DNA from 3 places in the Pseudomonas sp. ChxA genome. Region 2 is predicted to be linked to each of the others. Evidence: predicted binding sites of a transcription regulator. Region 2 holds the regulator's gene; each other region holds the start of a gene.

Region 1 (7,286 bases), on a different contig from region 2:
GGCGGGCGTTGACGGAATTCGGATTGCCGAGGCGCTGGCGCGGGATATGCTGGGTATTGAGGCTTAAGCACTTCTTACAGCCAACCCGGATCAAATGTGGGAGCTGGCTTGCAGTGGCAAGCCAGCTCCCACATTGGTTTATGGGGTGTGTCAGATATTGGCGCGCAGGACGCTGGCAGGCAACGGCTCGCCCTTCTCTACACTGGCCGCCACGGCTGCAATCAAGCCGCTGAGTTCATAGCCCTGCTGCGCCAACCACGCCTGATCGTAGTATGTGTTCGCATACCGCTCGCCCCCATCACACAAGATCGCCACGATCGACCCCGACTCCCCCGCCGCCTTCATCTGCAGCGCCGCGACCAAAGCACCGATCAGGTTAGTCCCGCTGGAACCGCCCACCCGCCGCCCCAACCGCTCGGCCAGGTAATGCATGGCCGCCAATGACAGCGCATCCGGCACCTTGACCATCGCATCAATCACCTTGGGCAAAAACGACGCCTCGACCCGTGGCCGGCCAATCCCTTCGATGCGTGAACCGCACTCCAGACGCAAGCTGGCGTCGCCCGTCTGGTAGTAGTCAAAAAACACCGAACGCTCGGCATCGGCACACAGCACGCGGGTGCAATGCTGGCGATAACGCACGTAGCGGCCCAGGGTCGCCGTGGTACCACCGGTGCCGGGGCTGGAAATCAACCAGCTCGGCTCCGGGTAATGCTCAAAACGCATCTGCTGGAAAATCGACTCAGCGATGTTGTTGTTGGCCCGCCAGTCCGTCGCGCGCTCGGCGTAGGTGAACTGGTCCATGAAGTGACCGCCACTTTCCTTCGCCAAGCGTTCGGACTCGGCGTAGATCTGCGTCGGGTCCTTTACCAGATGGCTCTTGCCACCATAGAAGGCAATCTGGTCGATCTTCGCCTGGGAGGTGGTGGCCGGCATCACCGCGATAAAAGGCAGGCCAAGCAAGCGCGCAAAATACGCCTCCGACACCGCAGTAGAGCCACTGGACGCTTCGATCACCGGCGCACCCGGCTTGAGCCAGCCATTACACAGCGCATACAGAAACAGCGAACGCGCCAGCCGATGTTTGAGGCTGCCGGTGGGGTGGCTGGACTCATCCTTGAAGTACAACTCGATACCCGGCAACCCCGGCAATGGCAGAGGGATGAGGTGCGTGTCGGCGCTGCGCTGGAAGTCCGCTTCAATGATGCGGATGGCTTCGCGAGCCCAGGTACGGTGGTCGTTCATGAGGTGAGTCTCTAAGGGTTTCAGTCCCGATTTTAGGGGGTTTCCTACACTCCACACAGATACAGCGACGACTCAATTAGACACACAATTGCTAGGCTTAGGCGCAACGTCGATCTGGTCCGCTGCTTATAACAAATAAGAATATAACTTTTGTTTTAACAACTAACAGTACGGGTTAGGGTACCCACCTATTGAACCTTATTGGAGAGCATCCCTTGCCTCTGCGTAGCACTTTTACCCGTTTCTTCCAGCTGGAAGCCGCCAGTGGTCTGTTATTGATCGCCGCTGCCGCTTTGGCGCTGATCATCAATAACTCGCCGTTGGCGCACCTCTACGGCGCCTTCCTCGACACCCCTGTGGTGGCGCAGGTCGGCGCGCTGCAAATCGCCAAGCCAGCGCTGCTGTGGATCAACGATGGCCTGATGGCGCTGTTCTTCCTCCTGATCGGCCTGGAGGTCAAACGCGAACTGCTCGACGGCCACCTGTCCAAGCCATCGCAAGTGGTATTGCCGGGCGCGGCCGCGATTGGCGGCATGGTGGTGCCGGCCTTGATCTACTGGGCCCTGAACAAGGACAACCCCGCCGCACTCGCCGGCTGGGCAATCCCGATGGCCACCGATATCGCCTTCGCACTCGGCGTCCTGGCCCTGCTCGGCAAACGTGTGCCGGTGTCACTCAAGCTGTTCCTGATGACCCTGGCCATCATTGATGACCTGGGCGCTATCATCGTCATCGCGGTGTTCTACTCCGCCGAACTGTCGAATGCAGCCTTGGCGGGCGCGGCCACGTGCCTGGTCGCCTTGATCGCGATGAACCGCCTGGGCGTGGTCAAACTCGGCCCGTACATGATCATCGGCTTGATCCTGTGGGTCTGCGTGCTCAAGAGTGGCGTGCACGCCACCCTGGCCGGGGTGACCTTGGCGTTCTGCATTCCACTGCGCACCAAAAATGCCGAACCCTCGCCACTGCTGACCCTGGAGCACGCCCTGCACCCGTGGGTGGCCTACGCTATCCTGCCGTTGTTCGCCTTCGCCAACGCTGGCGTGTCGCTGACCGGGGTCACCCTGGACAGCTTCACTCACCACGTGCCCATGGGCATCGCCGCCGGCCTGCTGATCGGCAAGACCATCGGTGTGTTCGGCCTGACTTGGCTGGCCATCAAGACCGGTATCGCCAGCCTGCCCAGCGGCGCCAACTGGGGCCAGGTGCTGGGTGTGGCGATCCTGTGCGGCATCGGCTTCACCATGAGCCTGTTTGTCGGCTCCCTGGCGTTTGTGCCGGGCGCCAGTGAGTTCGCGGGTGAGGACCGAATGGGCATCCTGACCGGGTCGATCCTGGCAGCCTGTATTGGCTATGCGGTCACAGCGCTGGCGAGTCGCAAGAAAGCCTGAGCGCTCTGAAAGCCCCAAAAAAAACCCCAACCGGTTACCCGGTTGGGGTTTTTCTTTTGCCGAAGATGACACTTTCGCGCAACGCCTAAAGACTTTGCCCAGGCCGCCGACTAAGGATTGTGGCGATTCGCCTGCCCCGCCTGGGGCATCCGCCCGACACAGCTCTTCAACGCGTTCCCAGCCCGAGCGAAAACCCATGTTCCTGAGAAATATAAGAATCGCGGCCAGAGCCTTCATCGGCTTCGCTGCTATTGCGTCGCTGAGTGTGTTTCTCGGCCTGTTTGCGCTCAAGCAGATCGGCGAAGTGCAGTCCCAGGCTGCCGACATCCAAAACAACTGGATGCAGCGCGTGAGGATTCTGGCCCTGGCCAATGCCTCGCTGGATCGTTTTCGCTTGGGGGAAATGGCGCACATCCTGTCCGCCAGCGACGCCGACATGCAGACGTACGAAGACAAATCCGCCGGTCGCCTGAAGAGCGTCAAGGAGCAACTGGCTCAATATGCAGCGCTGCTGCGCACGCCGGAGGAAAAATCGCGTCTGGAGGTGTTCAACCAAAGCCTGGAAGGGTACGCCAAGAACCACACCGAGATGCTCAAACGCTCGCGTTCAGGCGACAAGGCGGGTGCCCGTGACTTTCTCAACAGCATCCGAGAAAGCTATGAGCAGATGACCAAGAACTTCGATCAGTTGATCGACCTCGCCAACAAGGGCGCGGAACTTGCCGGCCAGACTTCCGTGGCCGCGTACCAGCATGCCGTGGGCGGTATCGCCATCGTTATCGTGCTGGTGAGTGGCGGCACGGTGCTGGTGGCCTGGCTGCTGACCCGCAGCATTACCGGCCCCATCATTGAGGCGGTACGGGTGGCTGAAACCATCGCCAAGGGCGATCTCACCCAGCCCATCAACCCAACCGGCAATGACGAAGCCACACGCCTGTTGCGGGCACAAGAGACCATGCGCAACAACCTGGTGCAGACACTGCGGCAAATAACCGGCTCGTCGAGCCAACTGGCAGCCGCGGCCGAGGAGCTGAACGCGGTCACCGCCGAAGGCAGCCGCGACCTGCAACAGCAACATGGCGAGATCGAGCAGGCCGCCACGGCCGTCACCGAGATGACCGCCGCCATTGAAGAGGTCGCCCGGAATGCCGCCACCACCTCCGACCTGTCCCAGGAGTCGCGCAGTATCGCCTTGAAAGGCCAGCAACGCATGCTCGAGGCGCTCACTTCTATCCAGGCCCTGACCCGTGGCGTGCAAGTCAGCTCCGACCAGGTAGGCGGCTTGGCCGAGCAGGCCAAAGGCATCGGCAAAGTACTCGACGTTATCCGCACCATTGCTGAGCAAACCAATTTGCTGGCATTGAACGCAGCCATCGAAGCGGCTCGCGCCGGTGATGCCGGCCGTGGTTTTGCCGTGGTCGCCGACGAAGTACGCGCCCTCGCCCATCGCACCGCGCAGTCGACCCAAGAAATCGAACAGATGATTGGCAGCATCCAGACCAACACCGCCAGCACCGTCAACACCATGCTCGACAGCAGCACCATGACCCAGCAAACCATTGGCCTGGCCGAACTGGCGCAGCAAGCGCTGGCGGATATTCTTGCCGCCAATGACGAGATCAACAACCGCAACCTGGTGATTACCACAGCGGCGGCGGAGCAAGCTGACGTTGCCCGGGCGGTGGATCGCAACTTGCTGAACATTCAACAGCTGTCGATTCAGTCCGCTGAAGGCTCGACTCAGACCACCGCCGCTTCGCAATCGCTTGCCAGCCTGGCGCATGAGTTGAATACGATGGTGAAGCACTTTCAGGTGTGAAGTGAGTGCGTGAATGCCTGCCCGGACACCGTACCTGTGGCGAGGGAGCTTGCTCCCGCTGGGTCGCGTAGCGGCCCCTGCTCTTTGCTTTAAAAGCATGGGACCGCTACGCAGTCCAACGGGAGCAAGCTCCCTCGCCACAGGCAATCTTAGACATGGTTTTGCAATCGCTTGCCAGCCTGGCGCATGAGTTGAATACGATGGTGAAGCACTTTCAGGTGTGAAGTAACCGCGTGAATACCTGCCCGGACACTGTACCTGTGGCGAGGGAGCTTGCTCCCGCTGGGTCGCGTAGCGGCCCCTGCTCTTTGCTTTAAAAGCTTGGGACTGCTACGCAGTCCAACGGGAGCAAGCTCCCTCGCCACAGGCAAACTTAGACATGGTTTACAACAAAAAACCCCAACCCGTCACCCCGTTGGGGTTTTGCAATCGCTTGCCAGCCTGGCGCATGAGTTGAATACGATGGTGAAGCACTTTTCAGGTGTGAAGTGAGTGCGTGAATGCCTGCCCGAACACTGTACCTGTGGCGAGGGAGCTTGCTCCCGCTGGGTCGCGTAGCGGCCCCTGCTCTTTGCTTTAAAAACATGGGACTGCTACGCAGTCCAACGGGAGCAAGCTCCCTCGCCACAGGCAAACTTAGCCATGGTTTTTTATCGCCTGCATTTTCTCAAAAAAACGCAGGCAATAAAAAACCCCAACCCGTCACCCGGTTGGGGTTTTGCGTTTCTACAACCAGCGCTTAGCGCGTTACACGGCTGGTGCCGTTAACCGTCATGATGCGCACGCGGTCGCCGATGCGGAAGACTTCGTTAGGGTCAACGGCCTGCACGTAGGCGCGCATGCTGCCGTCGTCTTCGCGAACGGTAACTTCAACACCCTGGGTACGGGTCAAGCCTTCTTCTGCAGCGGAACCCAGCAGGCCACCCGCAACCGCGCCGATTACGCCAGTGACGATACTGCCACGGCCACCGCCGATCGCGCTGCCGCCAACGCCGCCGACCACTGCACCGGCAACACCGCCGATTGGGGTCTTGGTGCCTTCGATTTTTACCGGTCGCAGGGATTCAATGGTGCCCATGCGCACGGTCTGTACACGACGCGCCTCGTCACGGGAGTACGAGTCGCCGGTCAGACTCGAGGCGCAGCCACCCAACAACAACGACAGGGTGGTAAAGCAGGCAACTAGTAAAACGGACTTACGCATAGCATCAACTCCAAAGGACAGGTATTCATTAGACGCCGCTGCTTGGCGCCTGTCACGGCAAGCACGCCAGAAAATTGCTTTCATTCAGCCTTAGTACAGACTGCCAGCACCAGAAAACTCGACGAACGGTAGCTCTGACTCTGGTCCCAAAATCATCTGGTAGCGCTCTTCATTGTAGACACGCACGCAAAAACGCCGAAGCCTCTGTGTAGAGACTTCGGCGTGATGATCAGCATTCAGATGGAATGACGAAAGGTGAAACTCAGGGCGCCAGACGCTCGCGCGTCCACTCGCCTGCTTGCAGGCGATAGTTCAGGCGGTCATGCAGGCGACTGGCGCGGCCTTGCCAGAACTCGATGCGCTCGGGCAGCAAACGATAGCCACCCCAGTGCTCCGGGCAGTCGGGTTGGGTGTCGCTGAAGCGCTGCTCGGTGGCCTTGAGCAAATCCTGCAGCTCTTCACGGTCGCGGATAACCCGGCTCTGCGGCGAAGCCCAGGCCCCAAGACGGCTGCCCAGCGGCCGGACCTGATAATAAGCATCCGACTCCTCAGGCGTGACTTTGACCACCCGCCCTTCGATGCGCACCTGGCGCTCCAGAGTCGGCCAGAAAAAGGTCATGGCCGCGAAAGGCCGTGCCGCGAGCTGTTCACCCTTGGCACTCTGATAGTTGGTAAAAAAGGTAAAACCCTGTGCATCCAAGCCCTTGAGCAGCAGGATGCGACAGTGCGGGCGACCGTCCTGGTCGACCGTGGCCAAGGTCATGGCATTGGCCTCCACCGGCGGCTGCTCGGTTTTCACCGCATCGCCAAACCATTGGTGGAACAACGCAAACGGCTCGCTTGGGGCCTGGGCCTCGCTCAAACCGTCCCGTGTGTAGTCACGGCGCATATCGGCCAGTGCCTGGGTCATGCGGCTTTATCCTTGTGTTTCAACGGATCAGTTTTTTGCCTGATCATTAGCGGGCGCGTCGGCCTTCGGTGCAGCTTTTTTCGCGGCTGGCTTGGCAGCGGCTTTTTTCGCAGCAGGCTTGGCGGCGGCTTTCTTGGCCGGGGCCTTTTTCGCCGGGGCAGCTTTTTTCGCCGCCGCAGCCGGTACAGGCGCTGGAGCAGTCTGTACCGCAACCATTTCAGCGACCGGTGGCTTGCCCGAGTTGTATTTGCTCAGCAGGGCCAACATAGTTGTACGCTGAGTGAACATGATTTCCATGCGACGGTTCAGCGCACGGCCCTGGGTGCTGTCGTTGGCGGCACGTGGCATAAGGTCGCCCATGCCACGCATCATCAGACGGTCCTGCTTCAAGCCGCTGAGGCTGAAAATCGAAGCGATGGACTGCGCGCGCTCGCGGGTCAACGCCTGGCTCACAGGCTCGGCACCGTTGGTGTCGACGTGGCCGAGTACCAGTACGGCAGTCTTCGGATCGCCTTCAACCGCCTTGGCAACGCGGGTGAACGGGCCCAAGGTGACTGGCAGCAGCATCGCCGGGCGTTTCGGGTTGTAGGAGCCATCTACGGGTGCGATCACAACCAGCACGTTCTCGCGACGCTCCAGTTGCAGGTTGCTGTCCTTAATGGCGGCACGCAGGCGCGGCTCATAGTCGTCCAGCCAGGCCTGGGTAATTTTCGGATC
Region 2 (7,286 bases):
TGCAACGCATCGGCCTGTCCGGCCCGTTGTCGCGCGATTTGCTCGCACTGACGGCTGAAGTCGAAGAACCACGCCAAGCCTGGCGCATGTTGCTGGCGCACCTGGCGCGCATGATCGCCACGCCGGAAATCGAACCGCTGGAAGAGGGCGGTGTGATTGCCATGGTCGGCCCCGCCGGCATGGGCAAGACCACCACCCTGGCCAAACTGGCCGCGCGTTATGTGCTCAAGTACGGCGCGCAGAACATCGCGCTGGTGAGCATGGACAGCTATCGCATCGGCGCCCAGGAGCAGCTCAAGACCTTGGGCCGTATCCTCAATGTGACCGTGACCCACGTGGACCCGGGCCAGTCCCTGGCCAATGCGCTCGACCCACTGCTGCGCAAGCGCGTGGTGTTGATCGACACGGCCGGCCTGCAGGCCAGCGACCCGGCACTGCGCATGCAGCTCGAAAGCCTGGCCGGGCGTGGCATCAAGTCGAAAAATTACCTGGTGCTTGCAACCACCAGCCAGAAACAGGTTCTTACCGCTGCCTACCACAGCTACAAACGCTGTGGCCTGGCCGGTTGCATCCTCACCAAGCTCGACGAAACCGCGAGCCTGGGCGAGGTGTTGAGCCTGGCGATCAGTCATGAGTTACCGGTTGCCTACCTGACCGACGGGCCGCGGATCCCGGATGATTTACATCTGCCGCGCCGTCATCAGTTGGTCAGCCGTGCTGTCAGCGTGCAAATGCAAGAAGAGCCTAGCGAGGAAGCGATGGCCGATATGTTCGCCGACCTTTACCACAACCCGGCTAAACGGGTGGGGTGAGGCAGGATGAACACCGTGAAATGTATCTACATCGATGGTCTGCAAGCGATTCACGCGGCCAAGCCATGTAGCCTGCGTCTAAGCAAGACAAGGTAAAGAAATAAAATGGGCAGCATGCATCCCGTACAGGTGATCGCGGTGACCGGCGGCAAAGGTGGCGTCGGGAAAACTAACGTGTCAGTGAATTTGTCCCTGGCCCTGGCAGAGCTTGGCCGTCGCGTCATGCTGCTGGATGCTGACCTGGGCCTGGCGAACGTCGACGTTCTGCTGGGGCTGACACCCAAACACACCCTGGCCGATGTGATCGAAGGCCGCTGTGAGCTGCGCGATGTGCTGTTGCAAGGCCCCGGTGGCATTCGCATCGTGCCGGCTGCCTCAGGCACCCAGAGCATGGTGCACCTGAGCCCGGCGCAGCATGCCGGCCTGATCCAGGCGTTCAGCGACATCGGCGACAACCTCGACGTGCTGGTGATCGACACCGCCGCCGGGATCGGCGAGTCCGTGGTCAGCTTCGTGCGCGCAGCCCAGGAAGTGCTGCTGGTGGTGTGCGACGAACCCACCTCCATCACCGACGCCTATGCCCTGATCAAGCTGCTTAACCGTGACTACGGCATGAACCGCTTCCGCGTGCTGGCCAACATGGCTCAAAGCCCGCAGGAAGGGCGGAATCTGTTCGCCAAGTTGACCAAGGTCACGGATCGCTTCCTCGATGTCGCCTTACAATACGTGGGCGCAGTTCCCTATGACGAGTGTGTGCGCAAGGCTGTGCAAAAGCAGCGTGCAGTCTATGAAGCGTTCCCTCGTTCGAAGTGCGCACTGGCGTTCAAGGCTATTGCCCAGAAGGTCGATACTTGGCCGTTGCCTGCCAACCCGCGGGGGCATCTGGAGTTTTTCGTCGAGCGATTGGTGCATCAGACGAGCGCAGGACCGGTGCTATGACATCCAGCGGCTACAACCTTTACAAAAAGTCGGCACGTGACAGCCAGGGCGAACTGATCGAGCGCTATGCGCCTTTGGTCAAGCGCATTGCCTATCACTTGTTGGCACGCCTGCCTGCCAGTGTGCAGGTTGAGGATTTGATCCAGGCCGGCATGATCGGCCTGCTCGAAGTGTCGACCAAATACGACGCGAGCAAGGGCGCGAGTTTCGAGACGTATGCGGGTATCCGTATACGGGGTGCGATGCTCGATGAAGTGCGTAAAGGGGATTGGGCGCCGCGTTCGGTACACCGCAATACGCGCATGGTCAGTGACGCAATTCGCGCAATTGAAGCAAAAACCGGTCGTGACGCTAAAGATCATGAAGTTGCGGCCGAACTCCAATTGAGTCTCGACGATTACTACGGGATTTTGAACGATACCTTGGGCAGCCGCCTGTTCAGTTTCGACGACCTTTTGCAGGACGGCGAACATGAAGGGCTGCACGAGGACGGCGCGAGTGCACATCTCGAACCGTCGCGTGACCTGGAAGACGAACGTTTCCAGGGGGCGTTGGCGGAAGCGATTGCCAATTTGCCGGAGCGTGAGCGACTGGTGTTGGCGCTGTACTACGACGAAGAGCTGAACCTCAAGGAAATCGGTGAGGTCCTGGGGGTCAGCGAATCGCGTGTCAGCCAGCTGCATAGCCAGTGCGCAGCCCGCTTGCGGGGGCGATTGGGAGAGTGGCGCGCGCGCTGACAGGCAGTGTGGGGACACTGCAGACGCTACCGCGAAGGCTTGATGCTTTTGCGGGTGTGTGCCGTGGTGCCCTGGGCAGTCCTTTTTGTGTAACGCCTGTTGATTGAAATGGCGCGTCCAGGTGCTGGGCGCGTTTAAGACTGCTTGGAGGTCGAATTGGACAAGAACATGAAAATCCTCATCGTTGATGACTTCTCAACGATGCGGCGGATCATAAAAAACCTGTTGCGTGACCTTGGGTTCACCAACACGGTCGAGGCGGATGACGGCCTGACGGCGATTCCGATCCTCAACAGCGGGAGCATCGACTTTCTGGTAACCGACTGGAACATGCCGGGCATGACCGGTATCGACTTGCTGCGTCACGTGCGCGCCGATGAAAAACTGCGCAGCTTGCCTGTGTTGATGGTGACCGCCGAAGCCAAGCGTGAACAGATCATCGAAGCCGCCCAAGCCGGGGTTAACGGTTACGTGGTCAAGCCATTCACTGCGTTGGCCTTGAAAGAGAAGATCGAAAAAATCTTCGAACGCATCCACGGCTGATGTCACCACGGGGGAGCTATGGAGCATAAAGAAACGTCACAGGGAGACTTTGAGTCGACCCTGAAAAAACATGCTCACCAGTTGGTCGAAAGCCTTGAAAAAGGCCACTTCGGCGACGCGGTGCAGTTGATCCATGAGCTTAACCAGACCCGTGACCGCGGCCTGTATCAGGAAGTGGGCAAGCTCACACGCGAGCTGCACAGTGCAATCGTCAATTTCCAGATTGATCCGCACATGCCCCAGGCCGAAGAAATTTCGCAGATCACTGATGCCACCGAACGCCTGTCCTATGTGGTCAGGCTGACTGAGGCGGCGGCCAACCGCACCATGGACCTGGTGGAAAACGCCACGCCGCTGGTCAATGGCATGGCCACCGAAGCACACGCGCTCAGCGTTGACTGGGGCCGTTTCATGCGCCGGGAAGTGGGGGCTGAGGAGTTTCGTGAATTGGCGCGTCGGGTCGACGGCTTTCTGTCGCGCAGCGAACAGGAAAACCGCACGGTGGCCAGCAACCTCAATGACATTCTGCTGGCCCAGGATTACCAGGACCTCACCGGTCAAGTGATCAAGCGCGTGACCCAACTGGTCACCGAAGTGGAAAGCAACTTGCTCAAATTGGTGCTGATGGCCGGCCAAGTCGACCGTTTTGCCGGCATCGAACATGACCGCGCAGCGATCCTCTCGGAAAAAGATCCACAAAAACATCTCGCCAAGGGTGAAGGTCCGCAGATTCATGCCGATAAACGTGAAGACGTTGTGTCAGGTCAGGATGACGTAGATGACCTGTTATCCAGTTTAGGCTTCTAAGGAGCACCCACATGAGCTTCGGCGCCGATGAAGAAATCCTTCAGGATTTCCTTGTAGAGGCCGGCGAAATTTTAGAGCAACTGTCCGAACAACTGGTCGAGCTGGAAAGCCGACCGGATGATGCGAACCTGCTCAATGCAATTTTTCGCGGTTTTCACACTGTAAAAGGGGGCGCCGGCTTCCTCCAGCTCCATGAGCTGGTGGAGTGCTGTCACATCGCCGAGAACGTGTTCGACATCCTGCGCAAGGGTGAGCGCCACGTCGACTCGGAACTGATGGACGTGATTCTCGAAGCATTGGATGCGGTCAACGGCATGTTCAGTGAGGTGCGCGAACGTGCGCCAATCACGGCTGCCACGCCGGAGCTGTTGGCTGCGCTGGCACGCCTGGCCGAACCTGCCGATACCTCGGTTGCGCCGGTCGCCGCGCCTGAGCCTGTGGTTGAAGCCGAGCCGGATGTGACCGACAGCGAGTTCGAACAGCTGCTCAACTCCCTGAGCGCGGTGAAGGCCGAAGCTGAAGCACCGCAAGCGGTGGCTGCGCCTGCCGTGCCGACCAGCGAAGACATTACCGACGCAGAATTCGAATCGCTGCTCGACCAGTTGCACGGTAAAGGCCAGTTTGCGCCGGACGCCGTGGCAGTTGCTGCTGAGTCGGCAGCGCCTGTCGCGCCTGCCGCGTCTACAAGCACTGACATAACCGACGACGAATTCGAAGCACTGCTCGACCAACTGCATGGCAAGGGCACGTTTGCCGCCGAAGCCTTGCCGGAAGTCGCCGCCATCGCGGCCGCACCTGCTGCCAGCGCCGCGCCTGCCAGCGTTGAGCCTGGCGCTGACGGCCTGATCTCCGATCACGAATTCGAAGCGCTGCTGGACGAGTTGCACGGCAAAGGCAAGTTCTCCGAAGTGGCCCCGGCCGCCGCGGCGACCGCCACGCCGATGGCCGCCAAACCTGCGCCGGCCAAAGCCGCCGCGCCTGTGGCTGCCAAGCCTGCACCGGCACCGGCTGCCGCACCTGCGCGTGCCGCAGCGGCGCCGGTAGCGGAAAAACCTGCGAGTGAAGCCGAAACCACCGTGCGGGTTGATACCGCGCGCCTGGACGACATCATGAACATGGTCGGCGAACTGGTGCTGGTGCGTAACCGCCTGGTGCGCCTGGGCCTGAACAGCGGCGACGAAGCCATGCAAAAGGCCGTGTCGAACCTCGACGTGGTTACCGCTGACTTGCAGACCGCCGTGATGAAAACGCGCATGCAGCCGATCAAGAAAGTCTTCGGCCGCTTCCCGCGTCTGGTTCGCGACCTGGCGCGCCAGCTCAAGAAAGAAATCAACCTGGAACTGGTGGGTGAAGAAACCGACCTCGACAAAAACCTTGTCGAGGCCCTGGCCGACCCGCTGGTCCACTTGGTGCGCAACGCCGTCGACCACGGCGTCGAAACCCCGGAAGAACGCGAAGCCGCGGGCAAGTCCCGCAATGGCAAGGTGATTCTGGCGGCCGAGCAAGAGGGCGACCATATCCTGCTGTCGATCACCGATGACGGCAAAGGCATGGACCCGGCAATTCTGCGCAATATCGCGGTCAAGCGCGGCGTGATGGACAAGGATGCTGCCGACCGCCTGACCGACACCGAATGCTACAACCTGATCTTCGCCCCGGGCTTCTCGACCAAGACCGAGATTTCCGATGTGTCCGGCCGTGGCGTGGGCATGGACGTGGTGAAAACCAAGATCAGCCAGCTCAACGGCTCGATCAACATCTACTCGACCAAGGGCCAGGGCTCCAAGATCGTGATCAAGGTGCCGTTGACCTTGGCGATCATGCCGACCCTGATGGTGATGCTGGGCAACCAGGCGTTCGCCTTCCCGCTGGTCAACGTCAACGAGATCTTCCACCTCGACCTGTCACGCACCAACGTGGTGGACGGCCAGGAAGTGGTGATCGTGCGCGACAAGGCGTTGCCACTGTTCTACCTCAAGCGCTGGCTGGTGGCCTCGGCCAAGCATGAAGAGCAGCGCGAAGGCCATGTGGTGATTCTGTCCGTGGGCACCCAGCGCATCGGCTTCGTGGTCGATCAACTGGTAGGCCAGGAAGAAGTGGTCATCAAGCCTTTGGGCAAAATGCTGCAGGGAACCCCAGGCATGTCGGGTGCGACCATCACCGGTGACGGTCGGATCGCGCTGATTCTTGATGTTCCGAGCATGCTCAAGCGTTACGCCGCTCGGCGTATTTGATTCTGGTGGGGCATCAAAGGTAGTGCCTGCCCCGCCTAACGGAGTGTTTATGGCAGTCAAGGTCCTGGTGGTGGACGATTCGGGTTTCTTCCGCCGCCGCGTCTCGGAAATTCTTTCCGCCGATCCAACCATCCAGGTGGTCGGTACGGCCACCAACGGTAAAGAGGCGATTGATCAAGCCATTGCGTTGAAACCGGACGTGATCACCATGGACTACGAGATGCCGATGATGGATGGCATCACCGCAGTCCGACACATCATGCAGCGCTGCCCGACCCCGGTGTTGATGTTCTCCTCGCTGACCCACGAAGGCGCCCGGGTAACCCTGGATGCGCTGGACGCGGGTGCGGTGGACTTCCTGCCGAAGAATTTCGAAGACATCTCGCGCAACCCTGACAAGGTCAAGCAGATGCTGTGCGAGAAGGTCCACAGCATTTCGCGCAGTAACCGTCGCAGCCTGTTCAGTGCGCCGGCGCCTGCGCCAGTTGCCGCGCCAACGCCGAGCACCTCGACGTTTGCGCGCCCGGCACCGGCACCGATAGCCCGGCCTGCGGTGGCGCCGGTGCGTGCCCCGGCTCCGAGCGCACATTCGCCTGCACCCAAACGCAAAGCCTACAAGCTGGTCGCCATTGGTACGTCTACCGGCGGCCCGGTGGCCTTGCAGCGCGTATTGACCCAACTGCCGGCCAACTTCCCGGCGCCGATCGTGTTGATCCAGCACATGCCGGCCGCCTTCACCAAGGCCTTTGCCGAGCGCCTGGACAAGCTGTGCCGCATCAGCGTCAAGGAGGCCGAGGATGGTGACATCCTGCGACCTGGCCTGGCGCTGCTGGCACCGGGCGGCAAGCAGATGATGGTCGACGGCCGTGGCGCGATCAAAATCCTGCCGGGCGACGAGCGCTTGAACTACAAGCCGTGCGTGGATATCACCTTCGGCTCGGCGGCCAAGTCCTACGGCGACAAAGTTCTGGCGGTGGTACTCACCGGCATGGGCGCCGACGGCCGTGAGGGCGCACGCCTGCTCAAGCAGGGCGGCAGCGCGATCTGGGCGCAGGACGAAGCCAGCTGCGTGATCTATGGCATGCCCATGGCCATCGTCAAGGCGGACCTGGCCGACGCTGTTTATAGCCTGGACGACATCGGCAAACATCTGGTGGAGGCCTGCCTCTGATGGATGTCTTGAGCCTGATTGGCATCACCATGGCGTTTGTCGC
Region 3 (7,286 bases), 1.8 Mb from region 2:
CGAGTTGTCGCCGAGGATGCTGGAATCGATATGCAACAGTTTCATGCGGGTTCTCCAAGTGAGGATCGCGGCTGGGCGATCGAATGAGGTTGATCCTACACATGAACCCAATAATCGATTAGACGGCACAAATGTGATTGATCGTCCTGCCAACAGGACAATCGGCTCGCCAATTCAATGCGACGACACATAAATCGACGCCGACGAGGGCGCCGGCAGCGCATAGGTGCGTTTCATCCACTGAATCTCCTCCTGGGGCGTACGCCCGAACAAGCGCTTGAACTCTCGGCTGAACTGCGAGGCGCTCTCATAACCCACCTGGGCACACGCCGTGGCAGCGGTGATGTCGTTGCGCAGCATCAACAAACGCGCCTGGTGCAGACGCGTGGACTTGAGGTATTGCATCGGCGAGGTGTCGGTGACCGTGCGAAAGTGTGCATGAAAACTCGGCACGCTCATCATTGCCTCTCGCGCCAGCGCCTCCACGTCCAAGTGCTGGTGGTAACACCCATGAATCTTGCGAATCGCCCGCGCCACCTTGCCGAACTGGCCTTGGCGGTCGAGCGCGGCGCGCATCGAACCGCCCTGCTCGCCCGTGAGGATGCGGTAGTAGATCTCACGCATCAGCGTCGGGCCTAGAATCTGCGCATCCATTGGCGTGCTCATGGCCTCAAGAAAGCGCAGCAGTGATTCGCTGAGTTGCTCATCCATCGGCGATGAATACATGCCCCGGGGTTTGGCCTCGACCAACCCCGGAAAGTCATCCAGTGCCAGCATCAGTTCGGCGGCCAGGGTGAAATCCAGCCGCAAGTACACCGCCAGCATCGGCTCTGCTTCGCTGGCCTCGGTTTCCATGGTGAACGGCACCGGCACCGACACCACCAGGTAATGCTGGGCGTCGTACAGGTAAACCTCTTCACCCAGATAACCGCGCTTGCGTCCCTGGCAGACAATCACAATACCTGGGTCATAGAGCACCGGAACGCGGTGCAAGGGCTGATTCGAGCGCAGGAAGCGCACGTCATCCAAAACGCTCAGGTTATAGCCTTCGACAGGCGCCAGGCGGCCCATCAGCTCAATGATTCGTTGGGTACGGCCCATGGTGCGCGGCTCCTGGCGAAAACTGCACGTTACTGCGCAATCGTTGCGCTGGCTACGCACTCATAGGAATAGGCAATCAGCACATTGGAATGGATATTCGCTGAAAACACACATTTACGTAGCCTGAAACAGCACTTTCAGCCTTCGGAGTTTGCCCATGCTTATCGTCTACAACCCCGCCACCGGCGAAGAAATCGGCCGCGTTGCCAAGCACACCTCAACCGAGGTCAAAGCCGCCATCGACCGCACCTGCGCCGCCTTTGCTGAATGGTCCGGCAAACTTGCCAAGGAACGCAGTGACATTCTGCGCCGCTGGCACGACGCCGTGAAAGCCGACAAGGAAGCCTTCGCCGAACTGCTGTGCCGCGAAAACGGCAAGTGCCTGAGCGAAGCACGAGGTGAAATCGACTACGGTTTGGGCTTTATCGAGTGGTACGCCGAAGAGGCCAAACGCGTTTACGGCGACACCATTCCCACCCACGACCGCAATGCCAATGTCATGGTGACCAAAGAAGCCATCGGCCCGGTCGCAGCCATCACGCCGTGGAACTTCCCGTTCATGATGATCACCCGCAAAGTCGCCACGGCCCTGGCCGCCGGCTGCACCATGGTAATCAAGCCCGCCGAAGACACACCGCTCACCGCCCTCAAGCTGCTGGACTACGCACGCAAGGCCGGCATCGAAGCCGGCGTGCTCGAAGTGGTAGTCGGTGACCCCAAGGAAATCGGCCTGATCCTTACCGGCGACCCACGCATCCGCAAGATCTCGTTTACCGGCTCCACCGGGGTGGGCAAATTGCTCGCGGCGCAGTGCGCGGCGAGCATCAAGAAGATGACCCTGGAACTGGGCGGCAACGCGCCGTTTATTGTGTTTGCGGACGCCAACCTCGATGAGGCGGTAAAAGGACTGGTCAGCGCCAAACTGCGCAACTCGGGCCAGGTGTGCATCTCGCCGAACCGGATCTTTGTGCAGCACAGCATTCTCGAAGCTTTTATCGAACGCGTGAAGGCTGCGGTCGCCGACATCGAAGTGGACCAGGGCCTGCGCGAAGGCTTTGTGGTCGGGCCGCTGGTCAATCAACTGGGTTTTGACAAAGTCGTGCGTCTGGTCGAGGGCGCCAAGGCGGCGGGCGCCAACGTGCTGATGGGCGGCAAACCCCACGCCAAGGGCGGGCTGTTCTATGAACCGACCCTATTGACCGGCTTACAGGACGATTCACCGCTGGCCACCGAGGAGATCTTCGGCCCGGTGTTCGCCCTCTATTCGTTCAAAGACGAAGAAGAAGTCATCGCCCGCGCCAACCAGACCGAGTTCGGCCTGGTGGCCTATGCGTACACCAGCGCGCTGGGCCGTTCGTTGCGGCTGTCACGTCAACTGGAGGCTGGCATGGTGATCCTCAACTCGGGTTCAGTGGGCACGGCGTCGGTTCCGTTTGGTGGCATCAAGCAATCCGGCTATGGGCGTGAAGGCAGCTATTACGGGATCGAGGAATACGTGCATGTGAAGTATGTGTTGATGGCGGGCGCGCAGTTCTAAGCCCTCTCACCCTCAAAAAGCCAGTGCCTGCAAGGTGCTGGCTTTTTTTTAGGCTGGATTTGCGCGCGCCAGACGCGGATAGTTCGTCCCACTGACAGGACAATAGGTTGACCATGCAAGACCTCAACGACCTCTACTATTTCGCCAAAGTCGTCGAAGCCGGTGGCTTTGCGGCGGCCGGCCGGCTACTGGGGATTCCCAAGTCACGGCTGTCGCGGCGCATCGCCGAGCTGGAAGAACGCCTTGGCGCCCGCCTGTTGCAGCGCACCACGCGCCAATTGACCCTCACCGCCGTCGGCGAGCGTTACCTGCGCCATTGCCAGGCAATGCTGCTGGAAGCGGAAATGGCCGACGAGGCCGTGGCCAGCATGTCCAGCGAACCGCGCGGGCGCCTGCGCGTGAGTTGCCCGGTGGGCATGGCCCAGCACATGTTGCCGGGCATGGTTGCCGGCTTTCTCGCCGCTCACCCACTGGTGCAGCTGGAGATGACGCTGGTCAACCGCCGCGTCGACCTGGTGGCCGAAGGCATCGACGTGGCCCTGCGCGTACGCGAACTGGGCGATGAGGACCCGTTGCTGGTGACCAAGCGCCTGCGCCAGGCCCAGACGCTGTTGGTGGCCAGCCCGGCGTTTCTGCAAGGCCGACAAATCAATACCCTCGACGATCTCAAGCAGTTGCCGGTACTCGGCGCGCTGGAAGCCGACCGCCTGGTGCACCTGCGCCTGATTGACCCCCAGGGCAATGCCGAGGATTTATCCATGGAAGCGCGCCTGGGCATCGACGACTTTATCGTGCGCAAAGCCTGCGCCTTGCAGGGCCTGGGCTTTACCCTGCTGCCGATGATGTATTGCGAAGAGGAGCTGGCCAGCGGCCAATTGGTGCAGTTGCTGCCGCAATGGTCCTCGCCGGGCGGCTGGCTGCAGGCGGTCTACCCGCACCGCCGTGGCGTATTACCGGCGATTCGGGCCTGGATCGACTATCTGGAAGAAGCCTTCAAGGGGTGCGGAGACCGTTTGCTATGAAGATGAGCGAAGCACAAGTCGCGGCGTTCTGCCTGGGCCTGCCCGGCGCACGTGAAGATTACAAATGGGGCGGCGTACGCGTGTTCTCGATTGCCGGCAACAAGATGTTCGCCCTGCAGAACCTGCGCGGTGACTCGCTGGCGTTCAAGGTCGACAAGGAGCTGTTCCTCGGCCATGTGGACCGCCCCGGCATCCACCCGGCGCCGTACCTGGCGCGGGCGCAGTGGGTGATCATGAACACGCCCTACCCGCTGGGCGCCGAGGAACTGCGTGGCCTGTTGCAGCGCTCGCACCAGTTGGTGGTGAGCAAATTGCCCAAGCGCACGCAGGTTGGCTTGTTGCTAGAGGACTGACAACAGCGTGCCGCCGAGGAACAACTGGTCCAGCCAGAACACTTGGTGCAGCAACACAATCACCCAGAACAGCACCTGATACGACACCTTGCGCGTCTTGTGGCGAAACACCTGCTGGGCAATCAACGCCCCCGGCCAACCGCCCGCCAGCTCCACAGCATGCAGGATATTTTCGCGCACGCGCGGGCCTTCGGCTTGCGCCTTGCGCTTGTCGCCCCAGTACAGGAAAAACGCCACCACGCTGACCACGCCATAGGCCGCCAGCGGGATCAACGTCTCGCCGCGATACCACAAGAGTGCCGCGCCAGTCAGCGGCGCGGCGCACAACACTACAAAGATGAACGCCTTCAAGCGCGGGTGCTGAATGTTCATGGCTTGACCGCCGTCCAGTCGATCCAACCAAATTGCCAGGTGGCCAGGATCACCAACCCGAACGCAATCCGATACCAGGCAAACGCCGCGTAGCTGTGGCTGGCGATGAACTTGAGCAAGGCCTTGACTGCAATCATCGCGAAGATAAACGAAGTGACAAACCCAATGGCGAACACCGGCAAGTCATCGGGCTGGAACAGGTGACGGTATTTGTAGCCCGAATACACGGCCGCACCGACCATGGTCGGCATGGCGAGGAAAAACGAGAACTCGGTGGCGGTCTTGCGCGACAGCCCAAACAGCAAGCCGCCGATAATGGTCGCGCCGGAACGCGAAGTGCCCGGAATCATGGCCAGGCACTGGGCCACGCCGACCTTGAGCGCGTCCTTCCAGGTGATCTCATCCACTGTTTGCGCGTGCACCGCATGTTGGCGCCGCTCGGCCCACAGCATGATCACCCCGCCCGCTACCAGCGCGGTGGCCACCGTGATTGGGTTAAACAGGTAATGCTTGATCAGGTCGGCAAAAATCACCCCCAGCACCACTGCCGGCAGCACTGCGATGATCAGGTTGACGGTAAAGCGCTGGGCGTTGCGCTGGGTCGGCAAGCCGATCACCACGTCGAGGATCTTGCGCCGAAACTCCCAGACCACCGCGAGGATCGCGCCCAGTTGAATAATGATGTTGAACGCTTCAAAGCGTTCGCCGCCGAAACCGATCAAGTCGGCGACGATAATCTGGTGCCCGGTGCTGGAGATCGGCAGGAACTCGGTCAGCCCCTCCACCACGCCAAGAATCAATGCCTGTATGGCGGTCCAAAAATCCATGTATCCCCCAAAGGTCATGCGCTGCGGCACGCCTCGTCTGTCTTTTTAATGTTCACTGACCACGTGCAATCGTGATGCGCTGCGGATTTTCACCAGCCGTGCGCAAAAATTTCGTGAAAAATCAGGGAGTACTCAGGTTTTTCGCTTACAGGCCGAAAGCCTATCAGACAAGATGGAATTGTCGATGCAGCACACAATTATAAAAAGCAGGGAGTGACAGGACGATGAACAGTTTGCGCAGCATGTCGATCAGCCGCCGTCTTTGGCTGATCCTGATAGTCGCCGTGTTGATGCTGCTGACCCTCGGGCTGCTGATGCTTAAGCAGATCCATGGCGACCTCTACCAGGCCAAACGCCAACAGACCCAGCACGTGGTGCAAACCGCCAGCGGCGTGCTGGCTTACTACCAGAACCTTGAAAAAACCGGCGTACTCACCCGCGAGGCCGCTCAACAGCAAGCCCTCAGCGCAGTCCGTGGCCTGCGCTACGACCATGATGATTACTTCTGGATCAACGACCTCACGCCCGTGATGATCATGCACGCGGCCAACCCCAAGCTCGACGGCCAGAACCTTTCAGCCATCCGCGACCCGGACGGTTTTGCGGTGTTCAATGAATTTGTGATCCTGGCCAAGGCCAAGGGCGCCGGCATCGTCAACTATCGCTGGCCCAAGCCGGGCGCCGACGCGCCGGTGGAGAAAACCTCGTATATCCAACTGTTCGAGCCGTGGGGCTGGATTATTGGCTCCGGCGTTTACGTGGATGATGTACAGGCCGAATTCAACGGCCAAGTGTGGAAGGCCTCGCTGATCGGCCTGGGTATCGCGATGGTGATGGCGCTGCTGGTGATCCTCATCGCGCGCAGCATCGTGCACCCGTTGCAGGCAGCGGTAAACGCCATGGGCAATATTGCCAGCGGCGAAAGCGACCTGACCCGCACCCTCGACACCCACGGGCGCGACGAAATCACCCAACTGTCGCAGCACTTCAATAGCTTTACCGCCAAGCTGCGCCAAGTGGTCGGCCAATTGCAGGTGTGCGCCAATGCGCTGGGCCAGTCGTCGACGGAGCTGGGCACCAATGCCAGCCAGGCCCACGACCGTAGCCAGCAACAATCCCAGCAGATGGAGCTGGTGGCTACCGCGATCAACCAAGTGACCTATGGTGTGCAGGACGTGGCAAAAAACGCCGAGCATGCCGCCAGCGAAATGCGCGACGCCCAGGCCCAGGCGCAGCAAGGCCAGGTGAATATCGACGGCAGCCTGCAACAGATCGACCAACTCTCCAGCACCATCAGCCAGGCCGTGGACGTGATCCGCACCCTGTCCAGCGAAAGCACACAGATTGGTGGCGTGTTGGAAGTGATCCGGTCGATTGCCGACCAGACCAACTTGTTGGCCCTCAACGCCGCCATCGAGGCGGCGCGTGCCGGTGAACAGGGTCGTGGGTTTGCCGTGGTCGCCGATGAGGTGCGGCTGTTGGCTCAGCGCACGCAGAAATCCACCGCCGAAATCCAGGTGATGATTGAGCGCCTGCAAGGGCATTCGGAAGCGGCGGTCAAGGTGATCAGCGACAGCCACAGTGCCTCGCAGCTGACCATTGAACAAGCTGGCCAGGCGGGTGCGAGCCTTACCGCCATTGGCCAGGCTTTGCGCAACCTCAATGGGCTGAATGCCTCGATCGCCAGCGCGACCTTGCAACAGGCGCATGTGGTGGAGGACATCAACCAGAACGTCACCCAGGCGGCGGGTTTGTCCCACAACACAGCGCTGGCGGCGGAGCAGTCCAGTGTGGCGAGCGCGCATCTGCGCGGGTTGAGTGAGGAGCTGGGAGGGCTGTTGCGTCAGTTCAAGATCTGACGCCGGAGCTGGGCTTGTGTGGGAGCTGGCTTGTGTGGGAGCTGGGCTTGTGTGGGAGCTGGCTTGCCTGCGATGCAGGCGACTCGGTCAATCAGGCATACCGAGATGACGCTATCGGATAACGTCGAGGCAGTCTTGGGGCTGGGCGATCGGGGTGCATATCCGTTGCTGCGGTAACGGCTTCTATTGGTTCCGCTCTTACAGCGGGTCACTTT

What was found. The regulator FliA, encoded in region 2, starts transcription of late flagellar genes. The targets are predictions, from matches to a motif close to CTAAAGTTTNNNNNNNNNNNGCCGNTAA.
Region 1: a site for FliA is predicted at 2,722-2,749, ahead of P5706_RS25835 (methyl-accepting chemotaxis protein). Genes of this name have one in related genera too.
Region 3: a site for FliA is predicted at 5,344-5,371, ahead of P5706_RS17510 (methyl-accepting chemotaxis protein). Genes of this name have one in related genera too.

The regions. Positions count from the first base shown of each region.
Region 1 is NZ_JARPMK010000002.1:29,764-37,049, forward strand. Features, by position in the region: gene P5706_RS25820 (NAD(P)/FAD-dependent oxidoreductase) at 1-67, shown strand, start outside; gene P5706_RS25825 (PLP-dependent cysteine synthase family protein) at 151-1,245, opposite strand; gene nhaA (Na+/H+ antiporter NhaA) at 1,461-2,636, shown strand; gene P5706_RS25835 (methyl-accepting chemotaxis protein) at 2,833-4,455, shown strand; gene P5706_RS25840 (outer membrane lipoprotein) at 5,195-5,659, opposite strand; gene pdxH (pyridoxamine 5'-phosphate oxidase) at 5,922-6,569, opposite strand; gene P5706_RS25850 (OmpA family protein) at 6,597-7,286, opposite strand, start outside.
Region 2 is NZ_JARPMK010000001.1:2,082,006-2,089,291, forward strand. Features, by position in the region: gene flhF (flagellar biosynthesis GTPase FlhF) at 1-812, shown strand, start outside; gene fleN (flagellar synthesis regulator FleN) at 918-1,751, shown strand; gene fliA (RNA polymerase sigma factor FliA) at 1,748-2,488, shown strand; gene P5706_RS09315 (chemotaxis response regulator CheY) at 2,657-3,031, shown strand; gene P5706_RS09320 (protein phosphatase CheZ) at 3,050-3,838, shown strand; gene P5706_RS09325 (chemotaxis protein CheA) at 3,850-6,072, shown strand; gene P5706_RS09330 (protein-glutamate methylesterase/protein-glutamine glutaminase) at 6,122-7,243, shown strand; gene P5706_RS09335 (flagellar motor protein) at 7,243-7,286, shown strand, end outside.
Region 3 is NZ_JARPMK010000001.1:3,912,885-3,920,170, forward strand. Features, by position in the region: gene P5706_RS17475 (FMN-dependent NADH-azoreductase) at 1-45, opposite strand, end outside; gene P5706_RS17480 (AraC family transcriptional regulator) at 175-1,101, opposite strand; gene P5706_RS17485 (NAD-dependent succinate-semialdehyde dehydrogenase) at 1,259-2,638, shown strand; gene P5706_RS17490 (LysR substrate-binding domain-containing protein) at 2,752-3,660, shown strand; gene P5706_RS17495 (MmcQ/YjbR family DNA-binding protein) at 3,657-4,013, shown strand; gene P5706_RS17500 (DUF1294 domain-containing protein) at 4,002-4,385, opposite strand; gene P5706_RS17505 (undecaprenyl-diphosphate phosphatase) at 4,382-5,212, opposite strand; gene P5706_RS17510 (methyl-accepting chemotaxis protein) at 5,437-7,071, shown strand.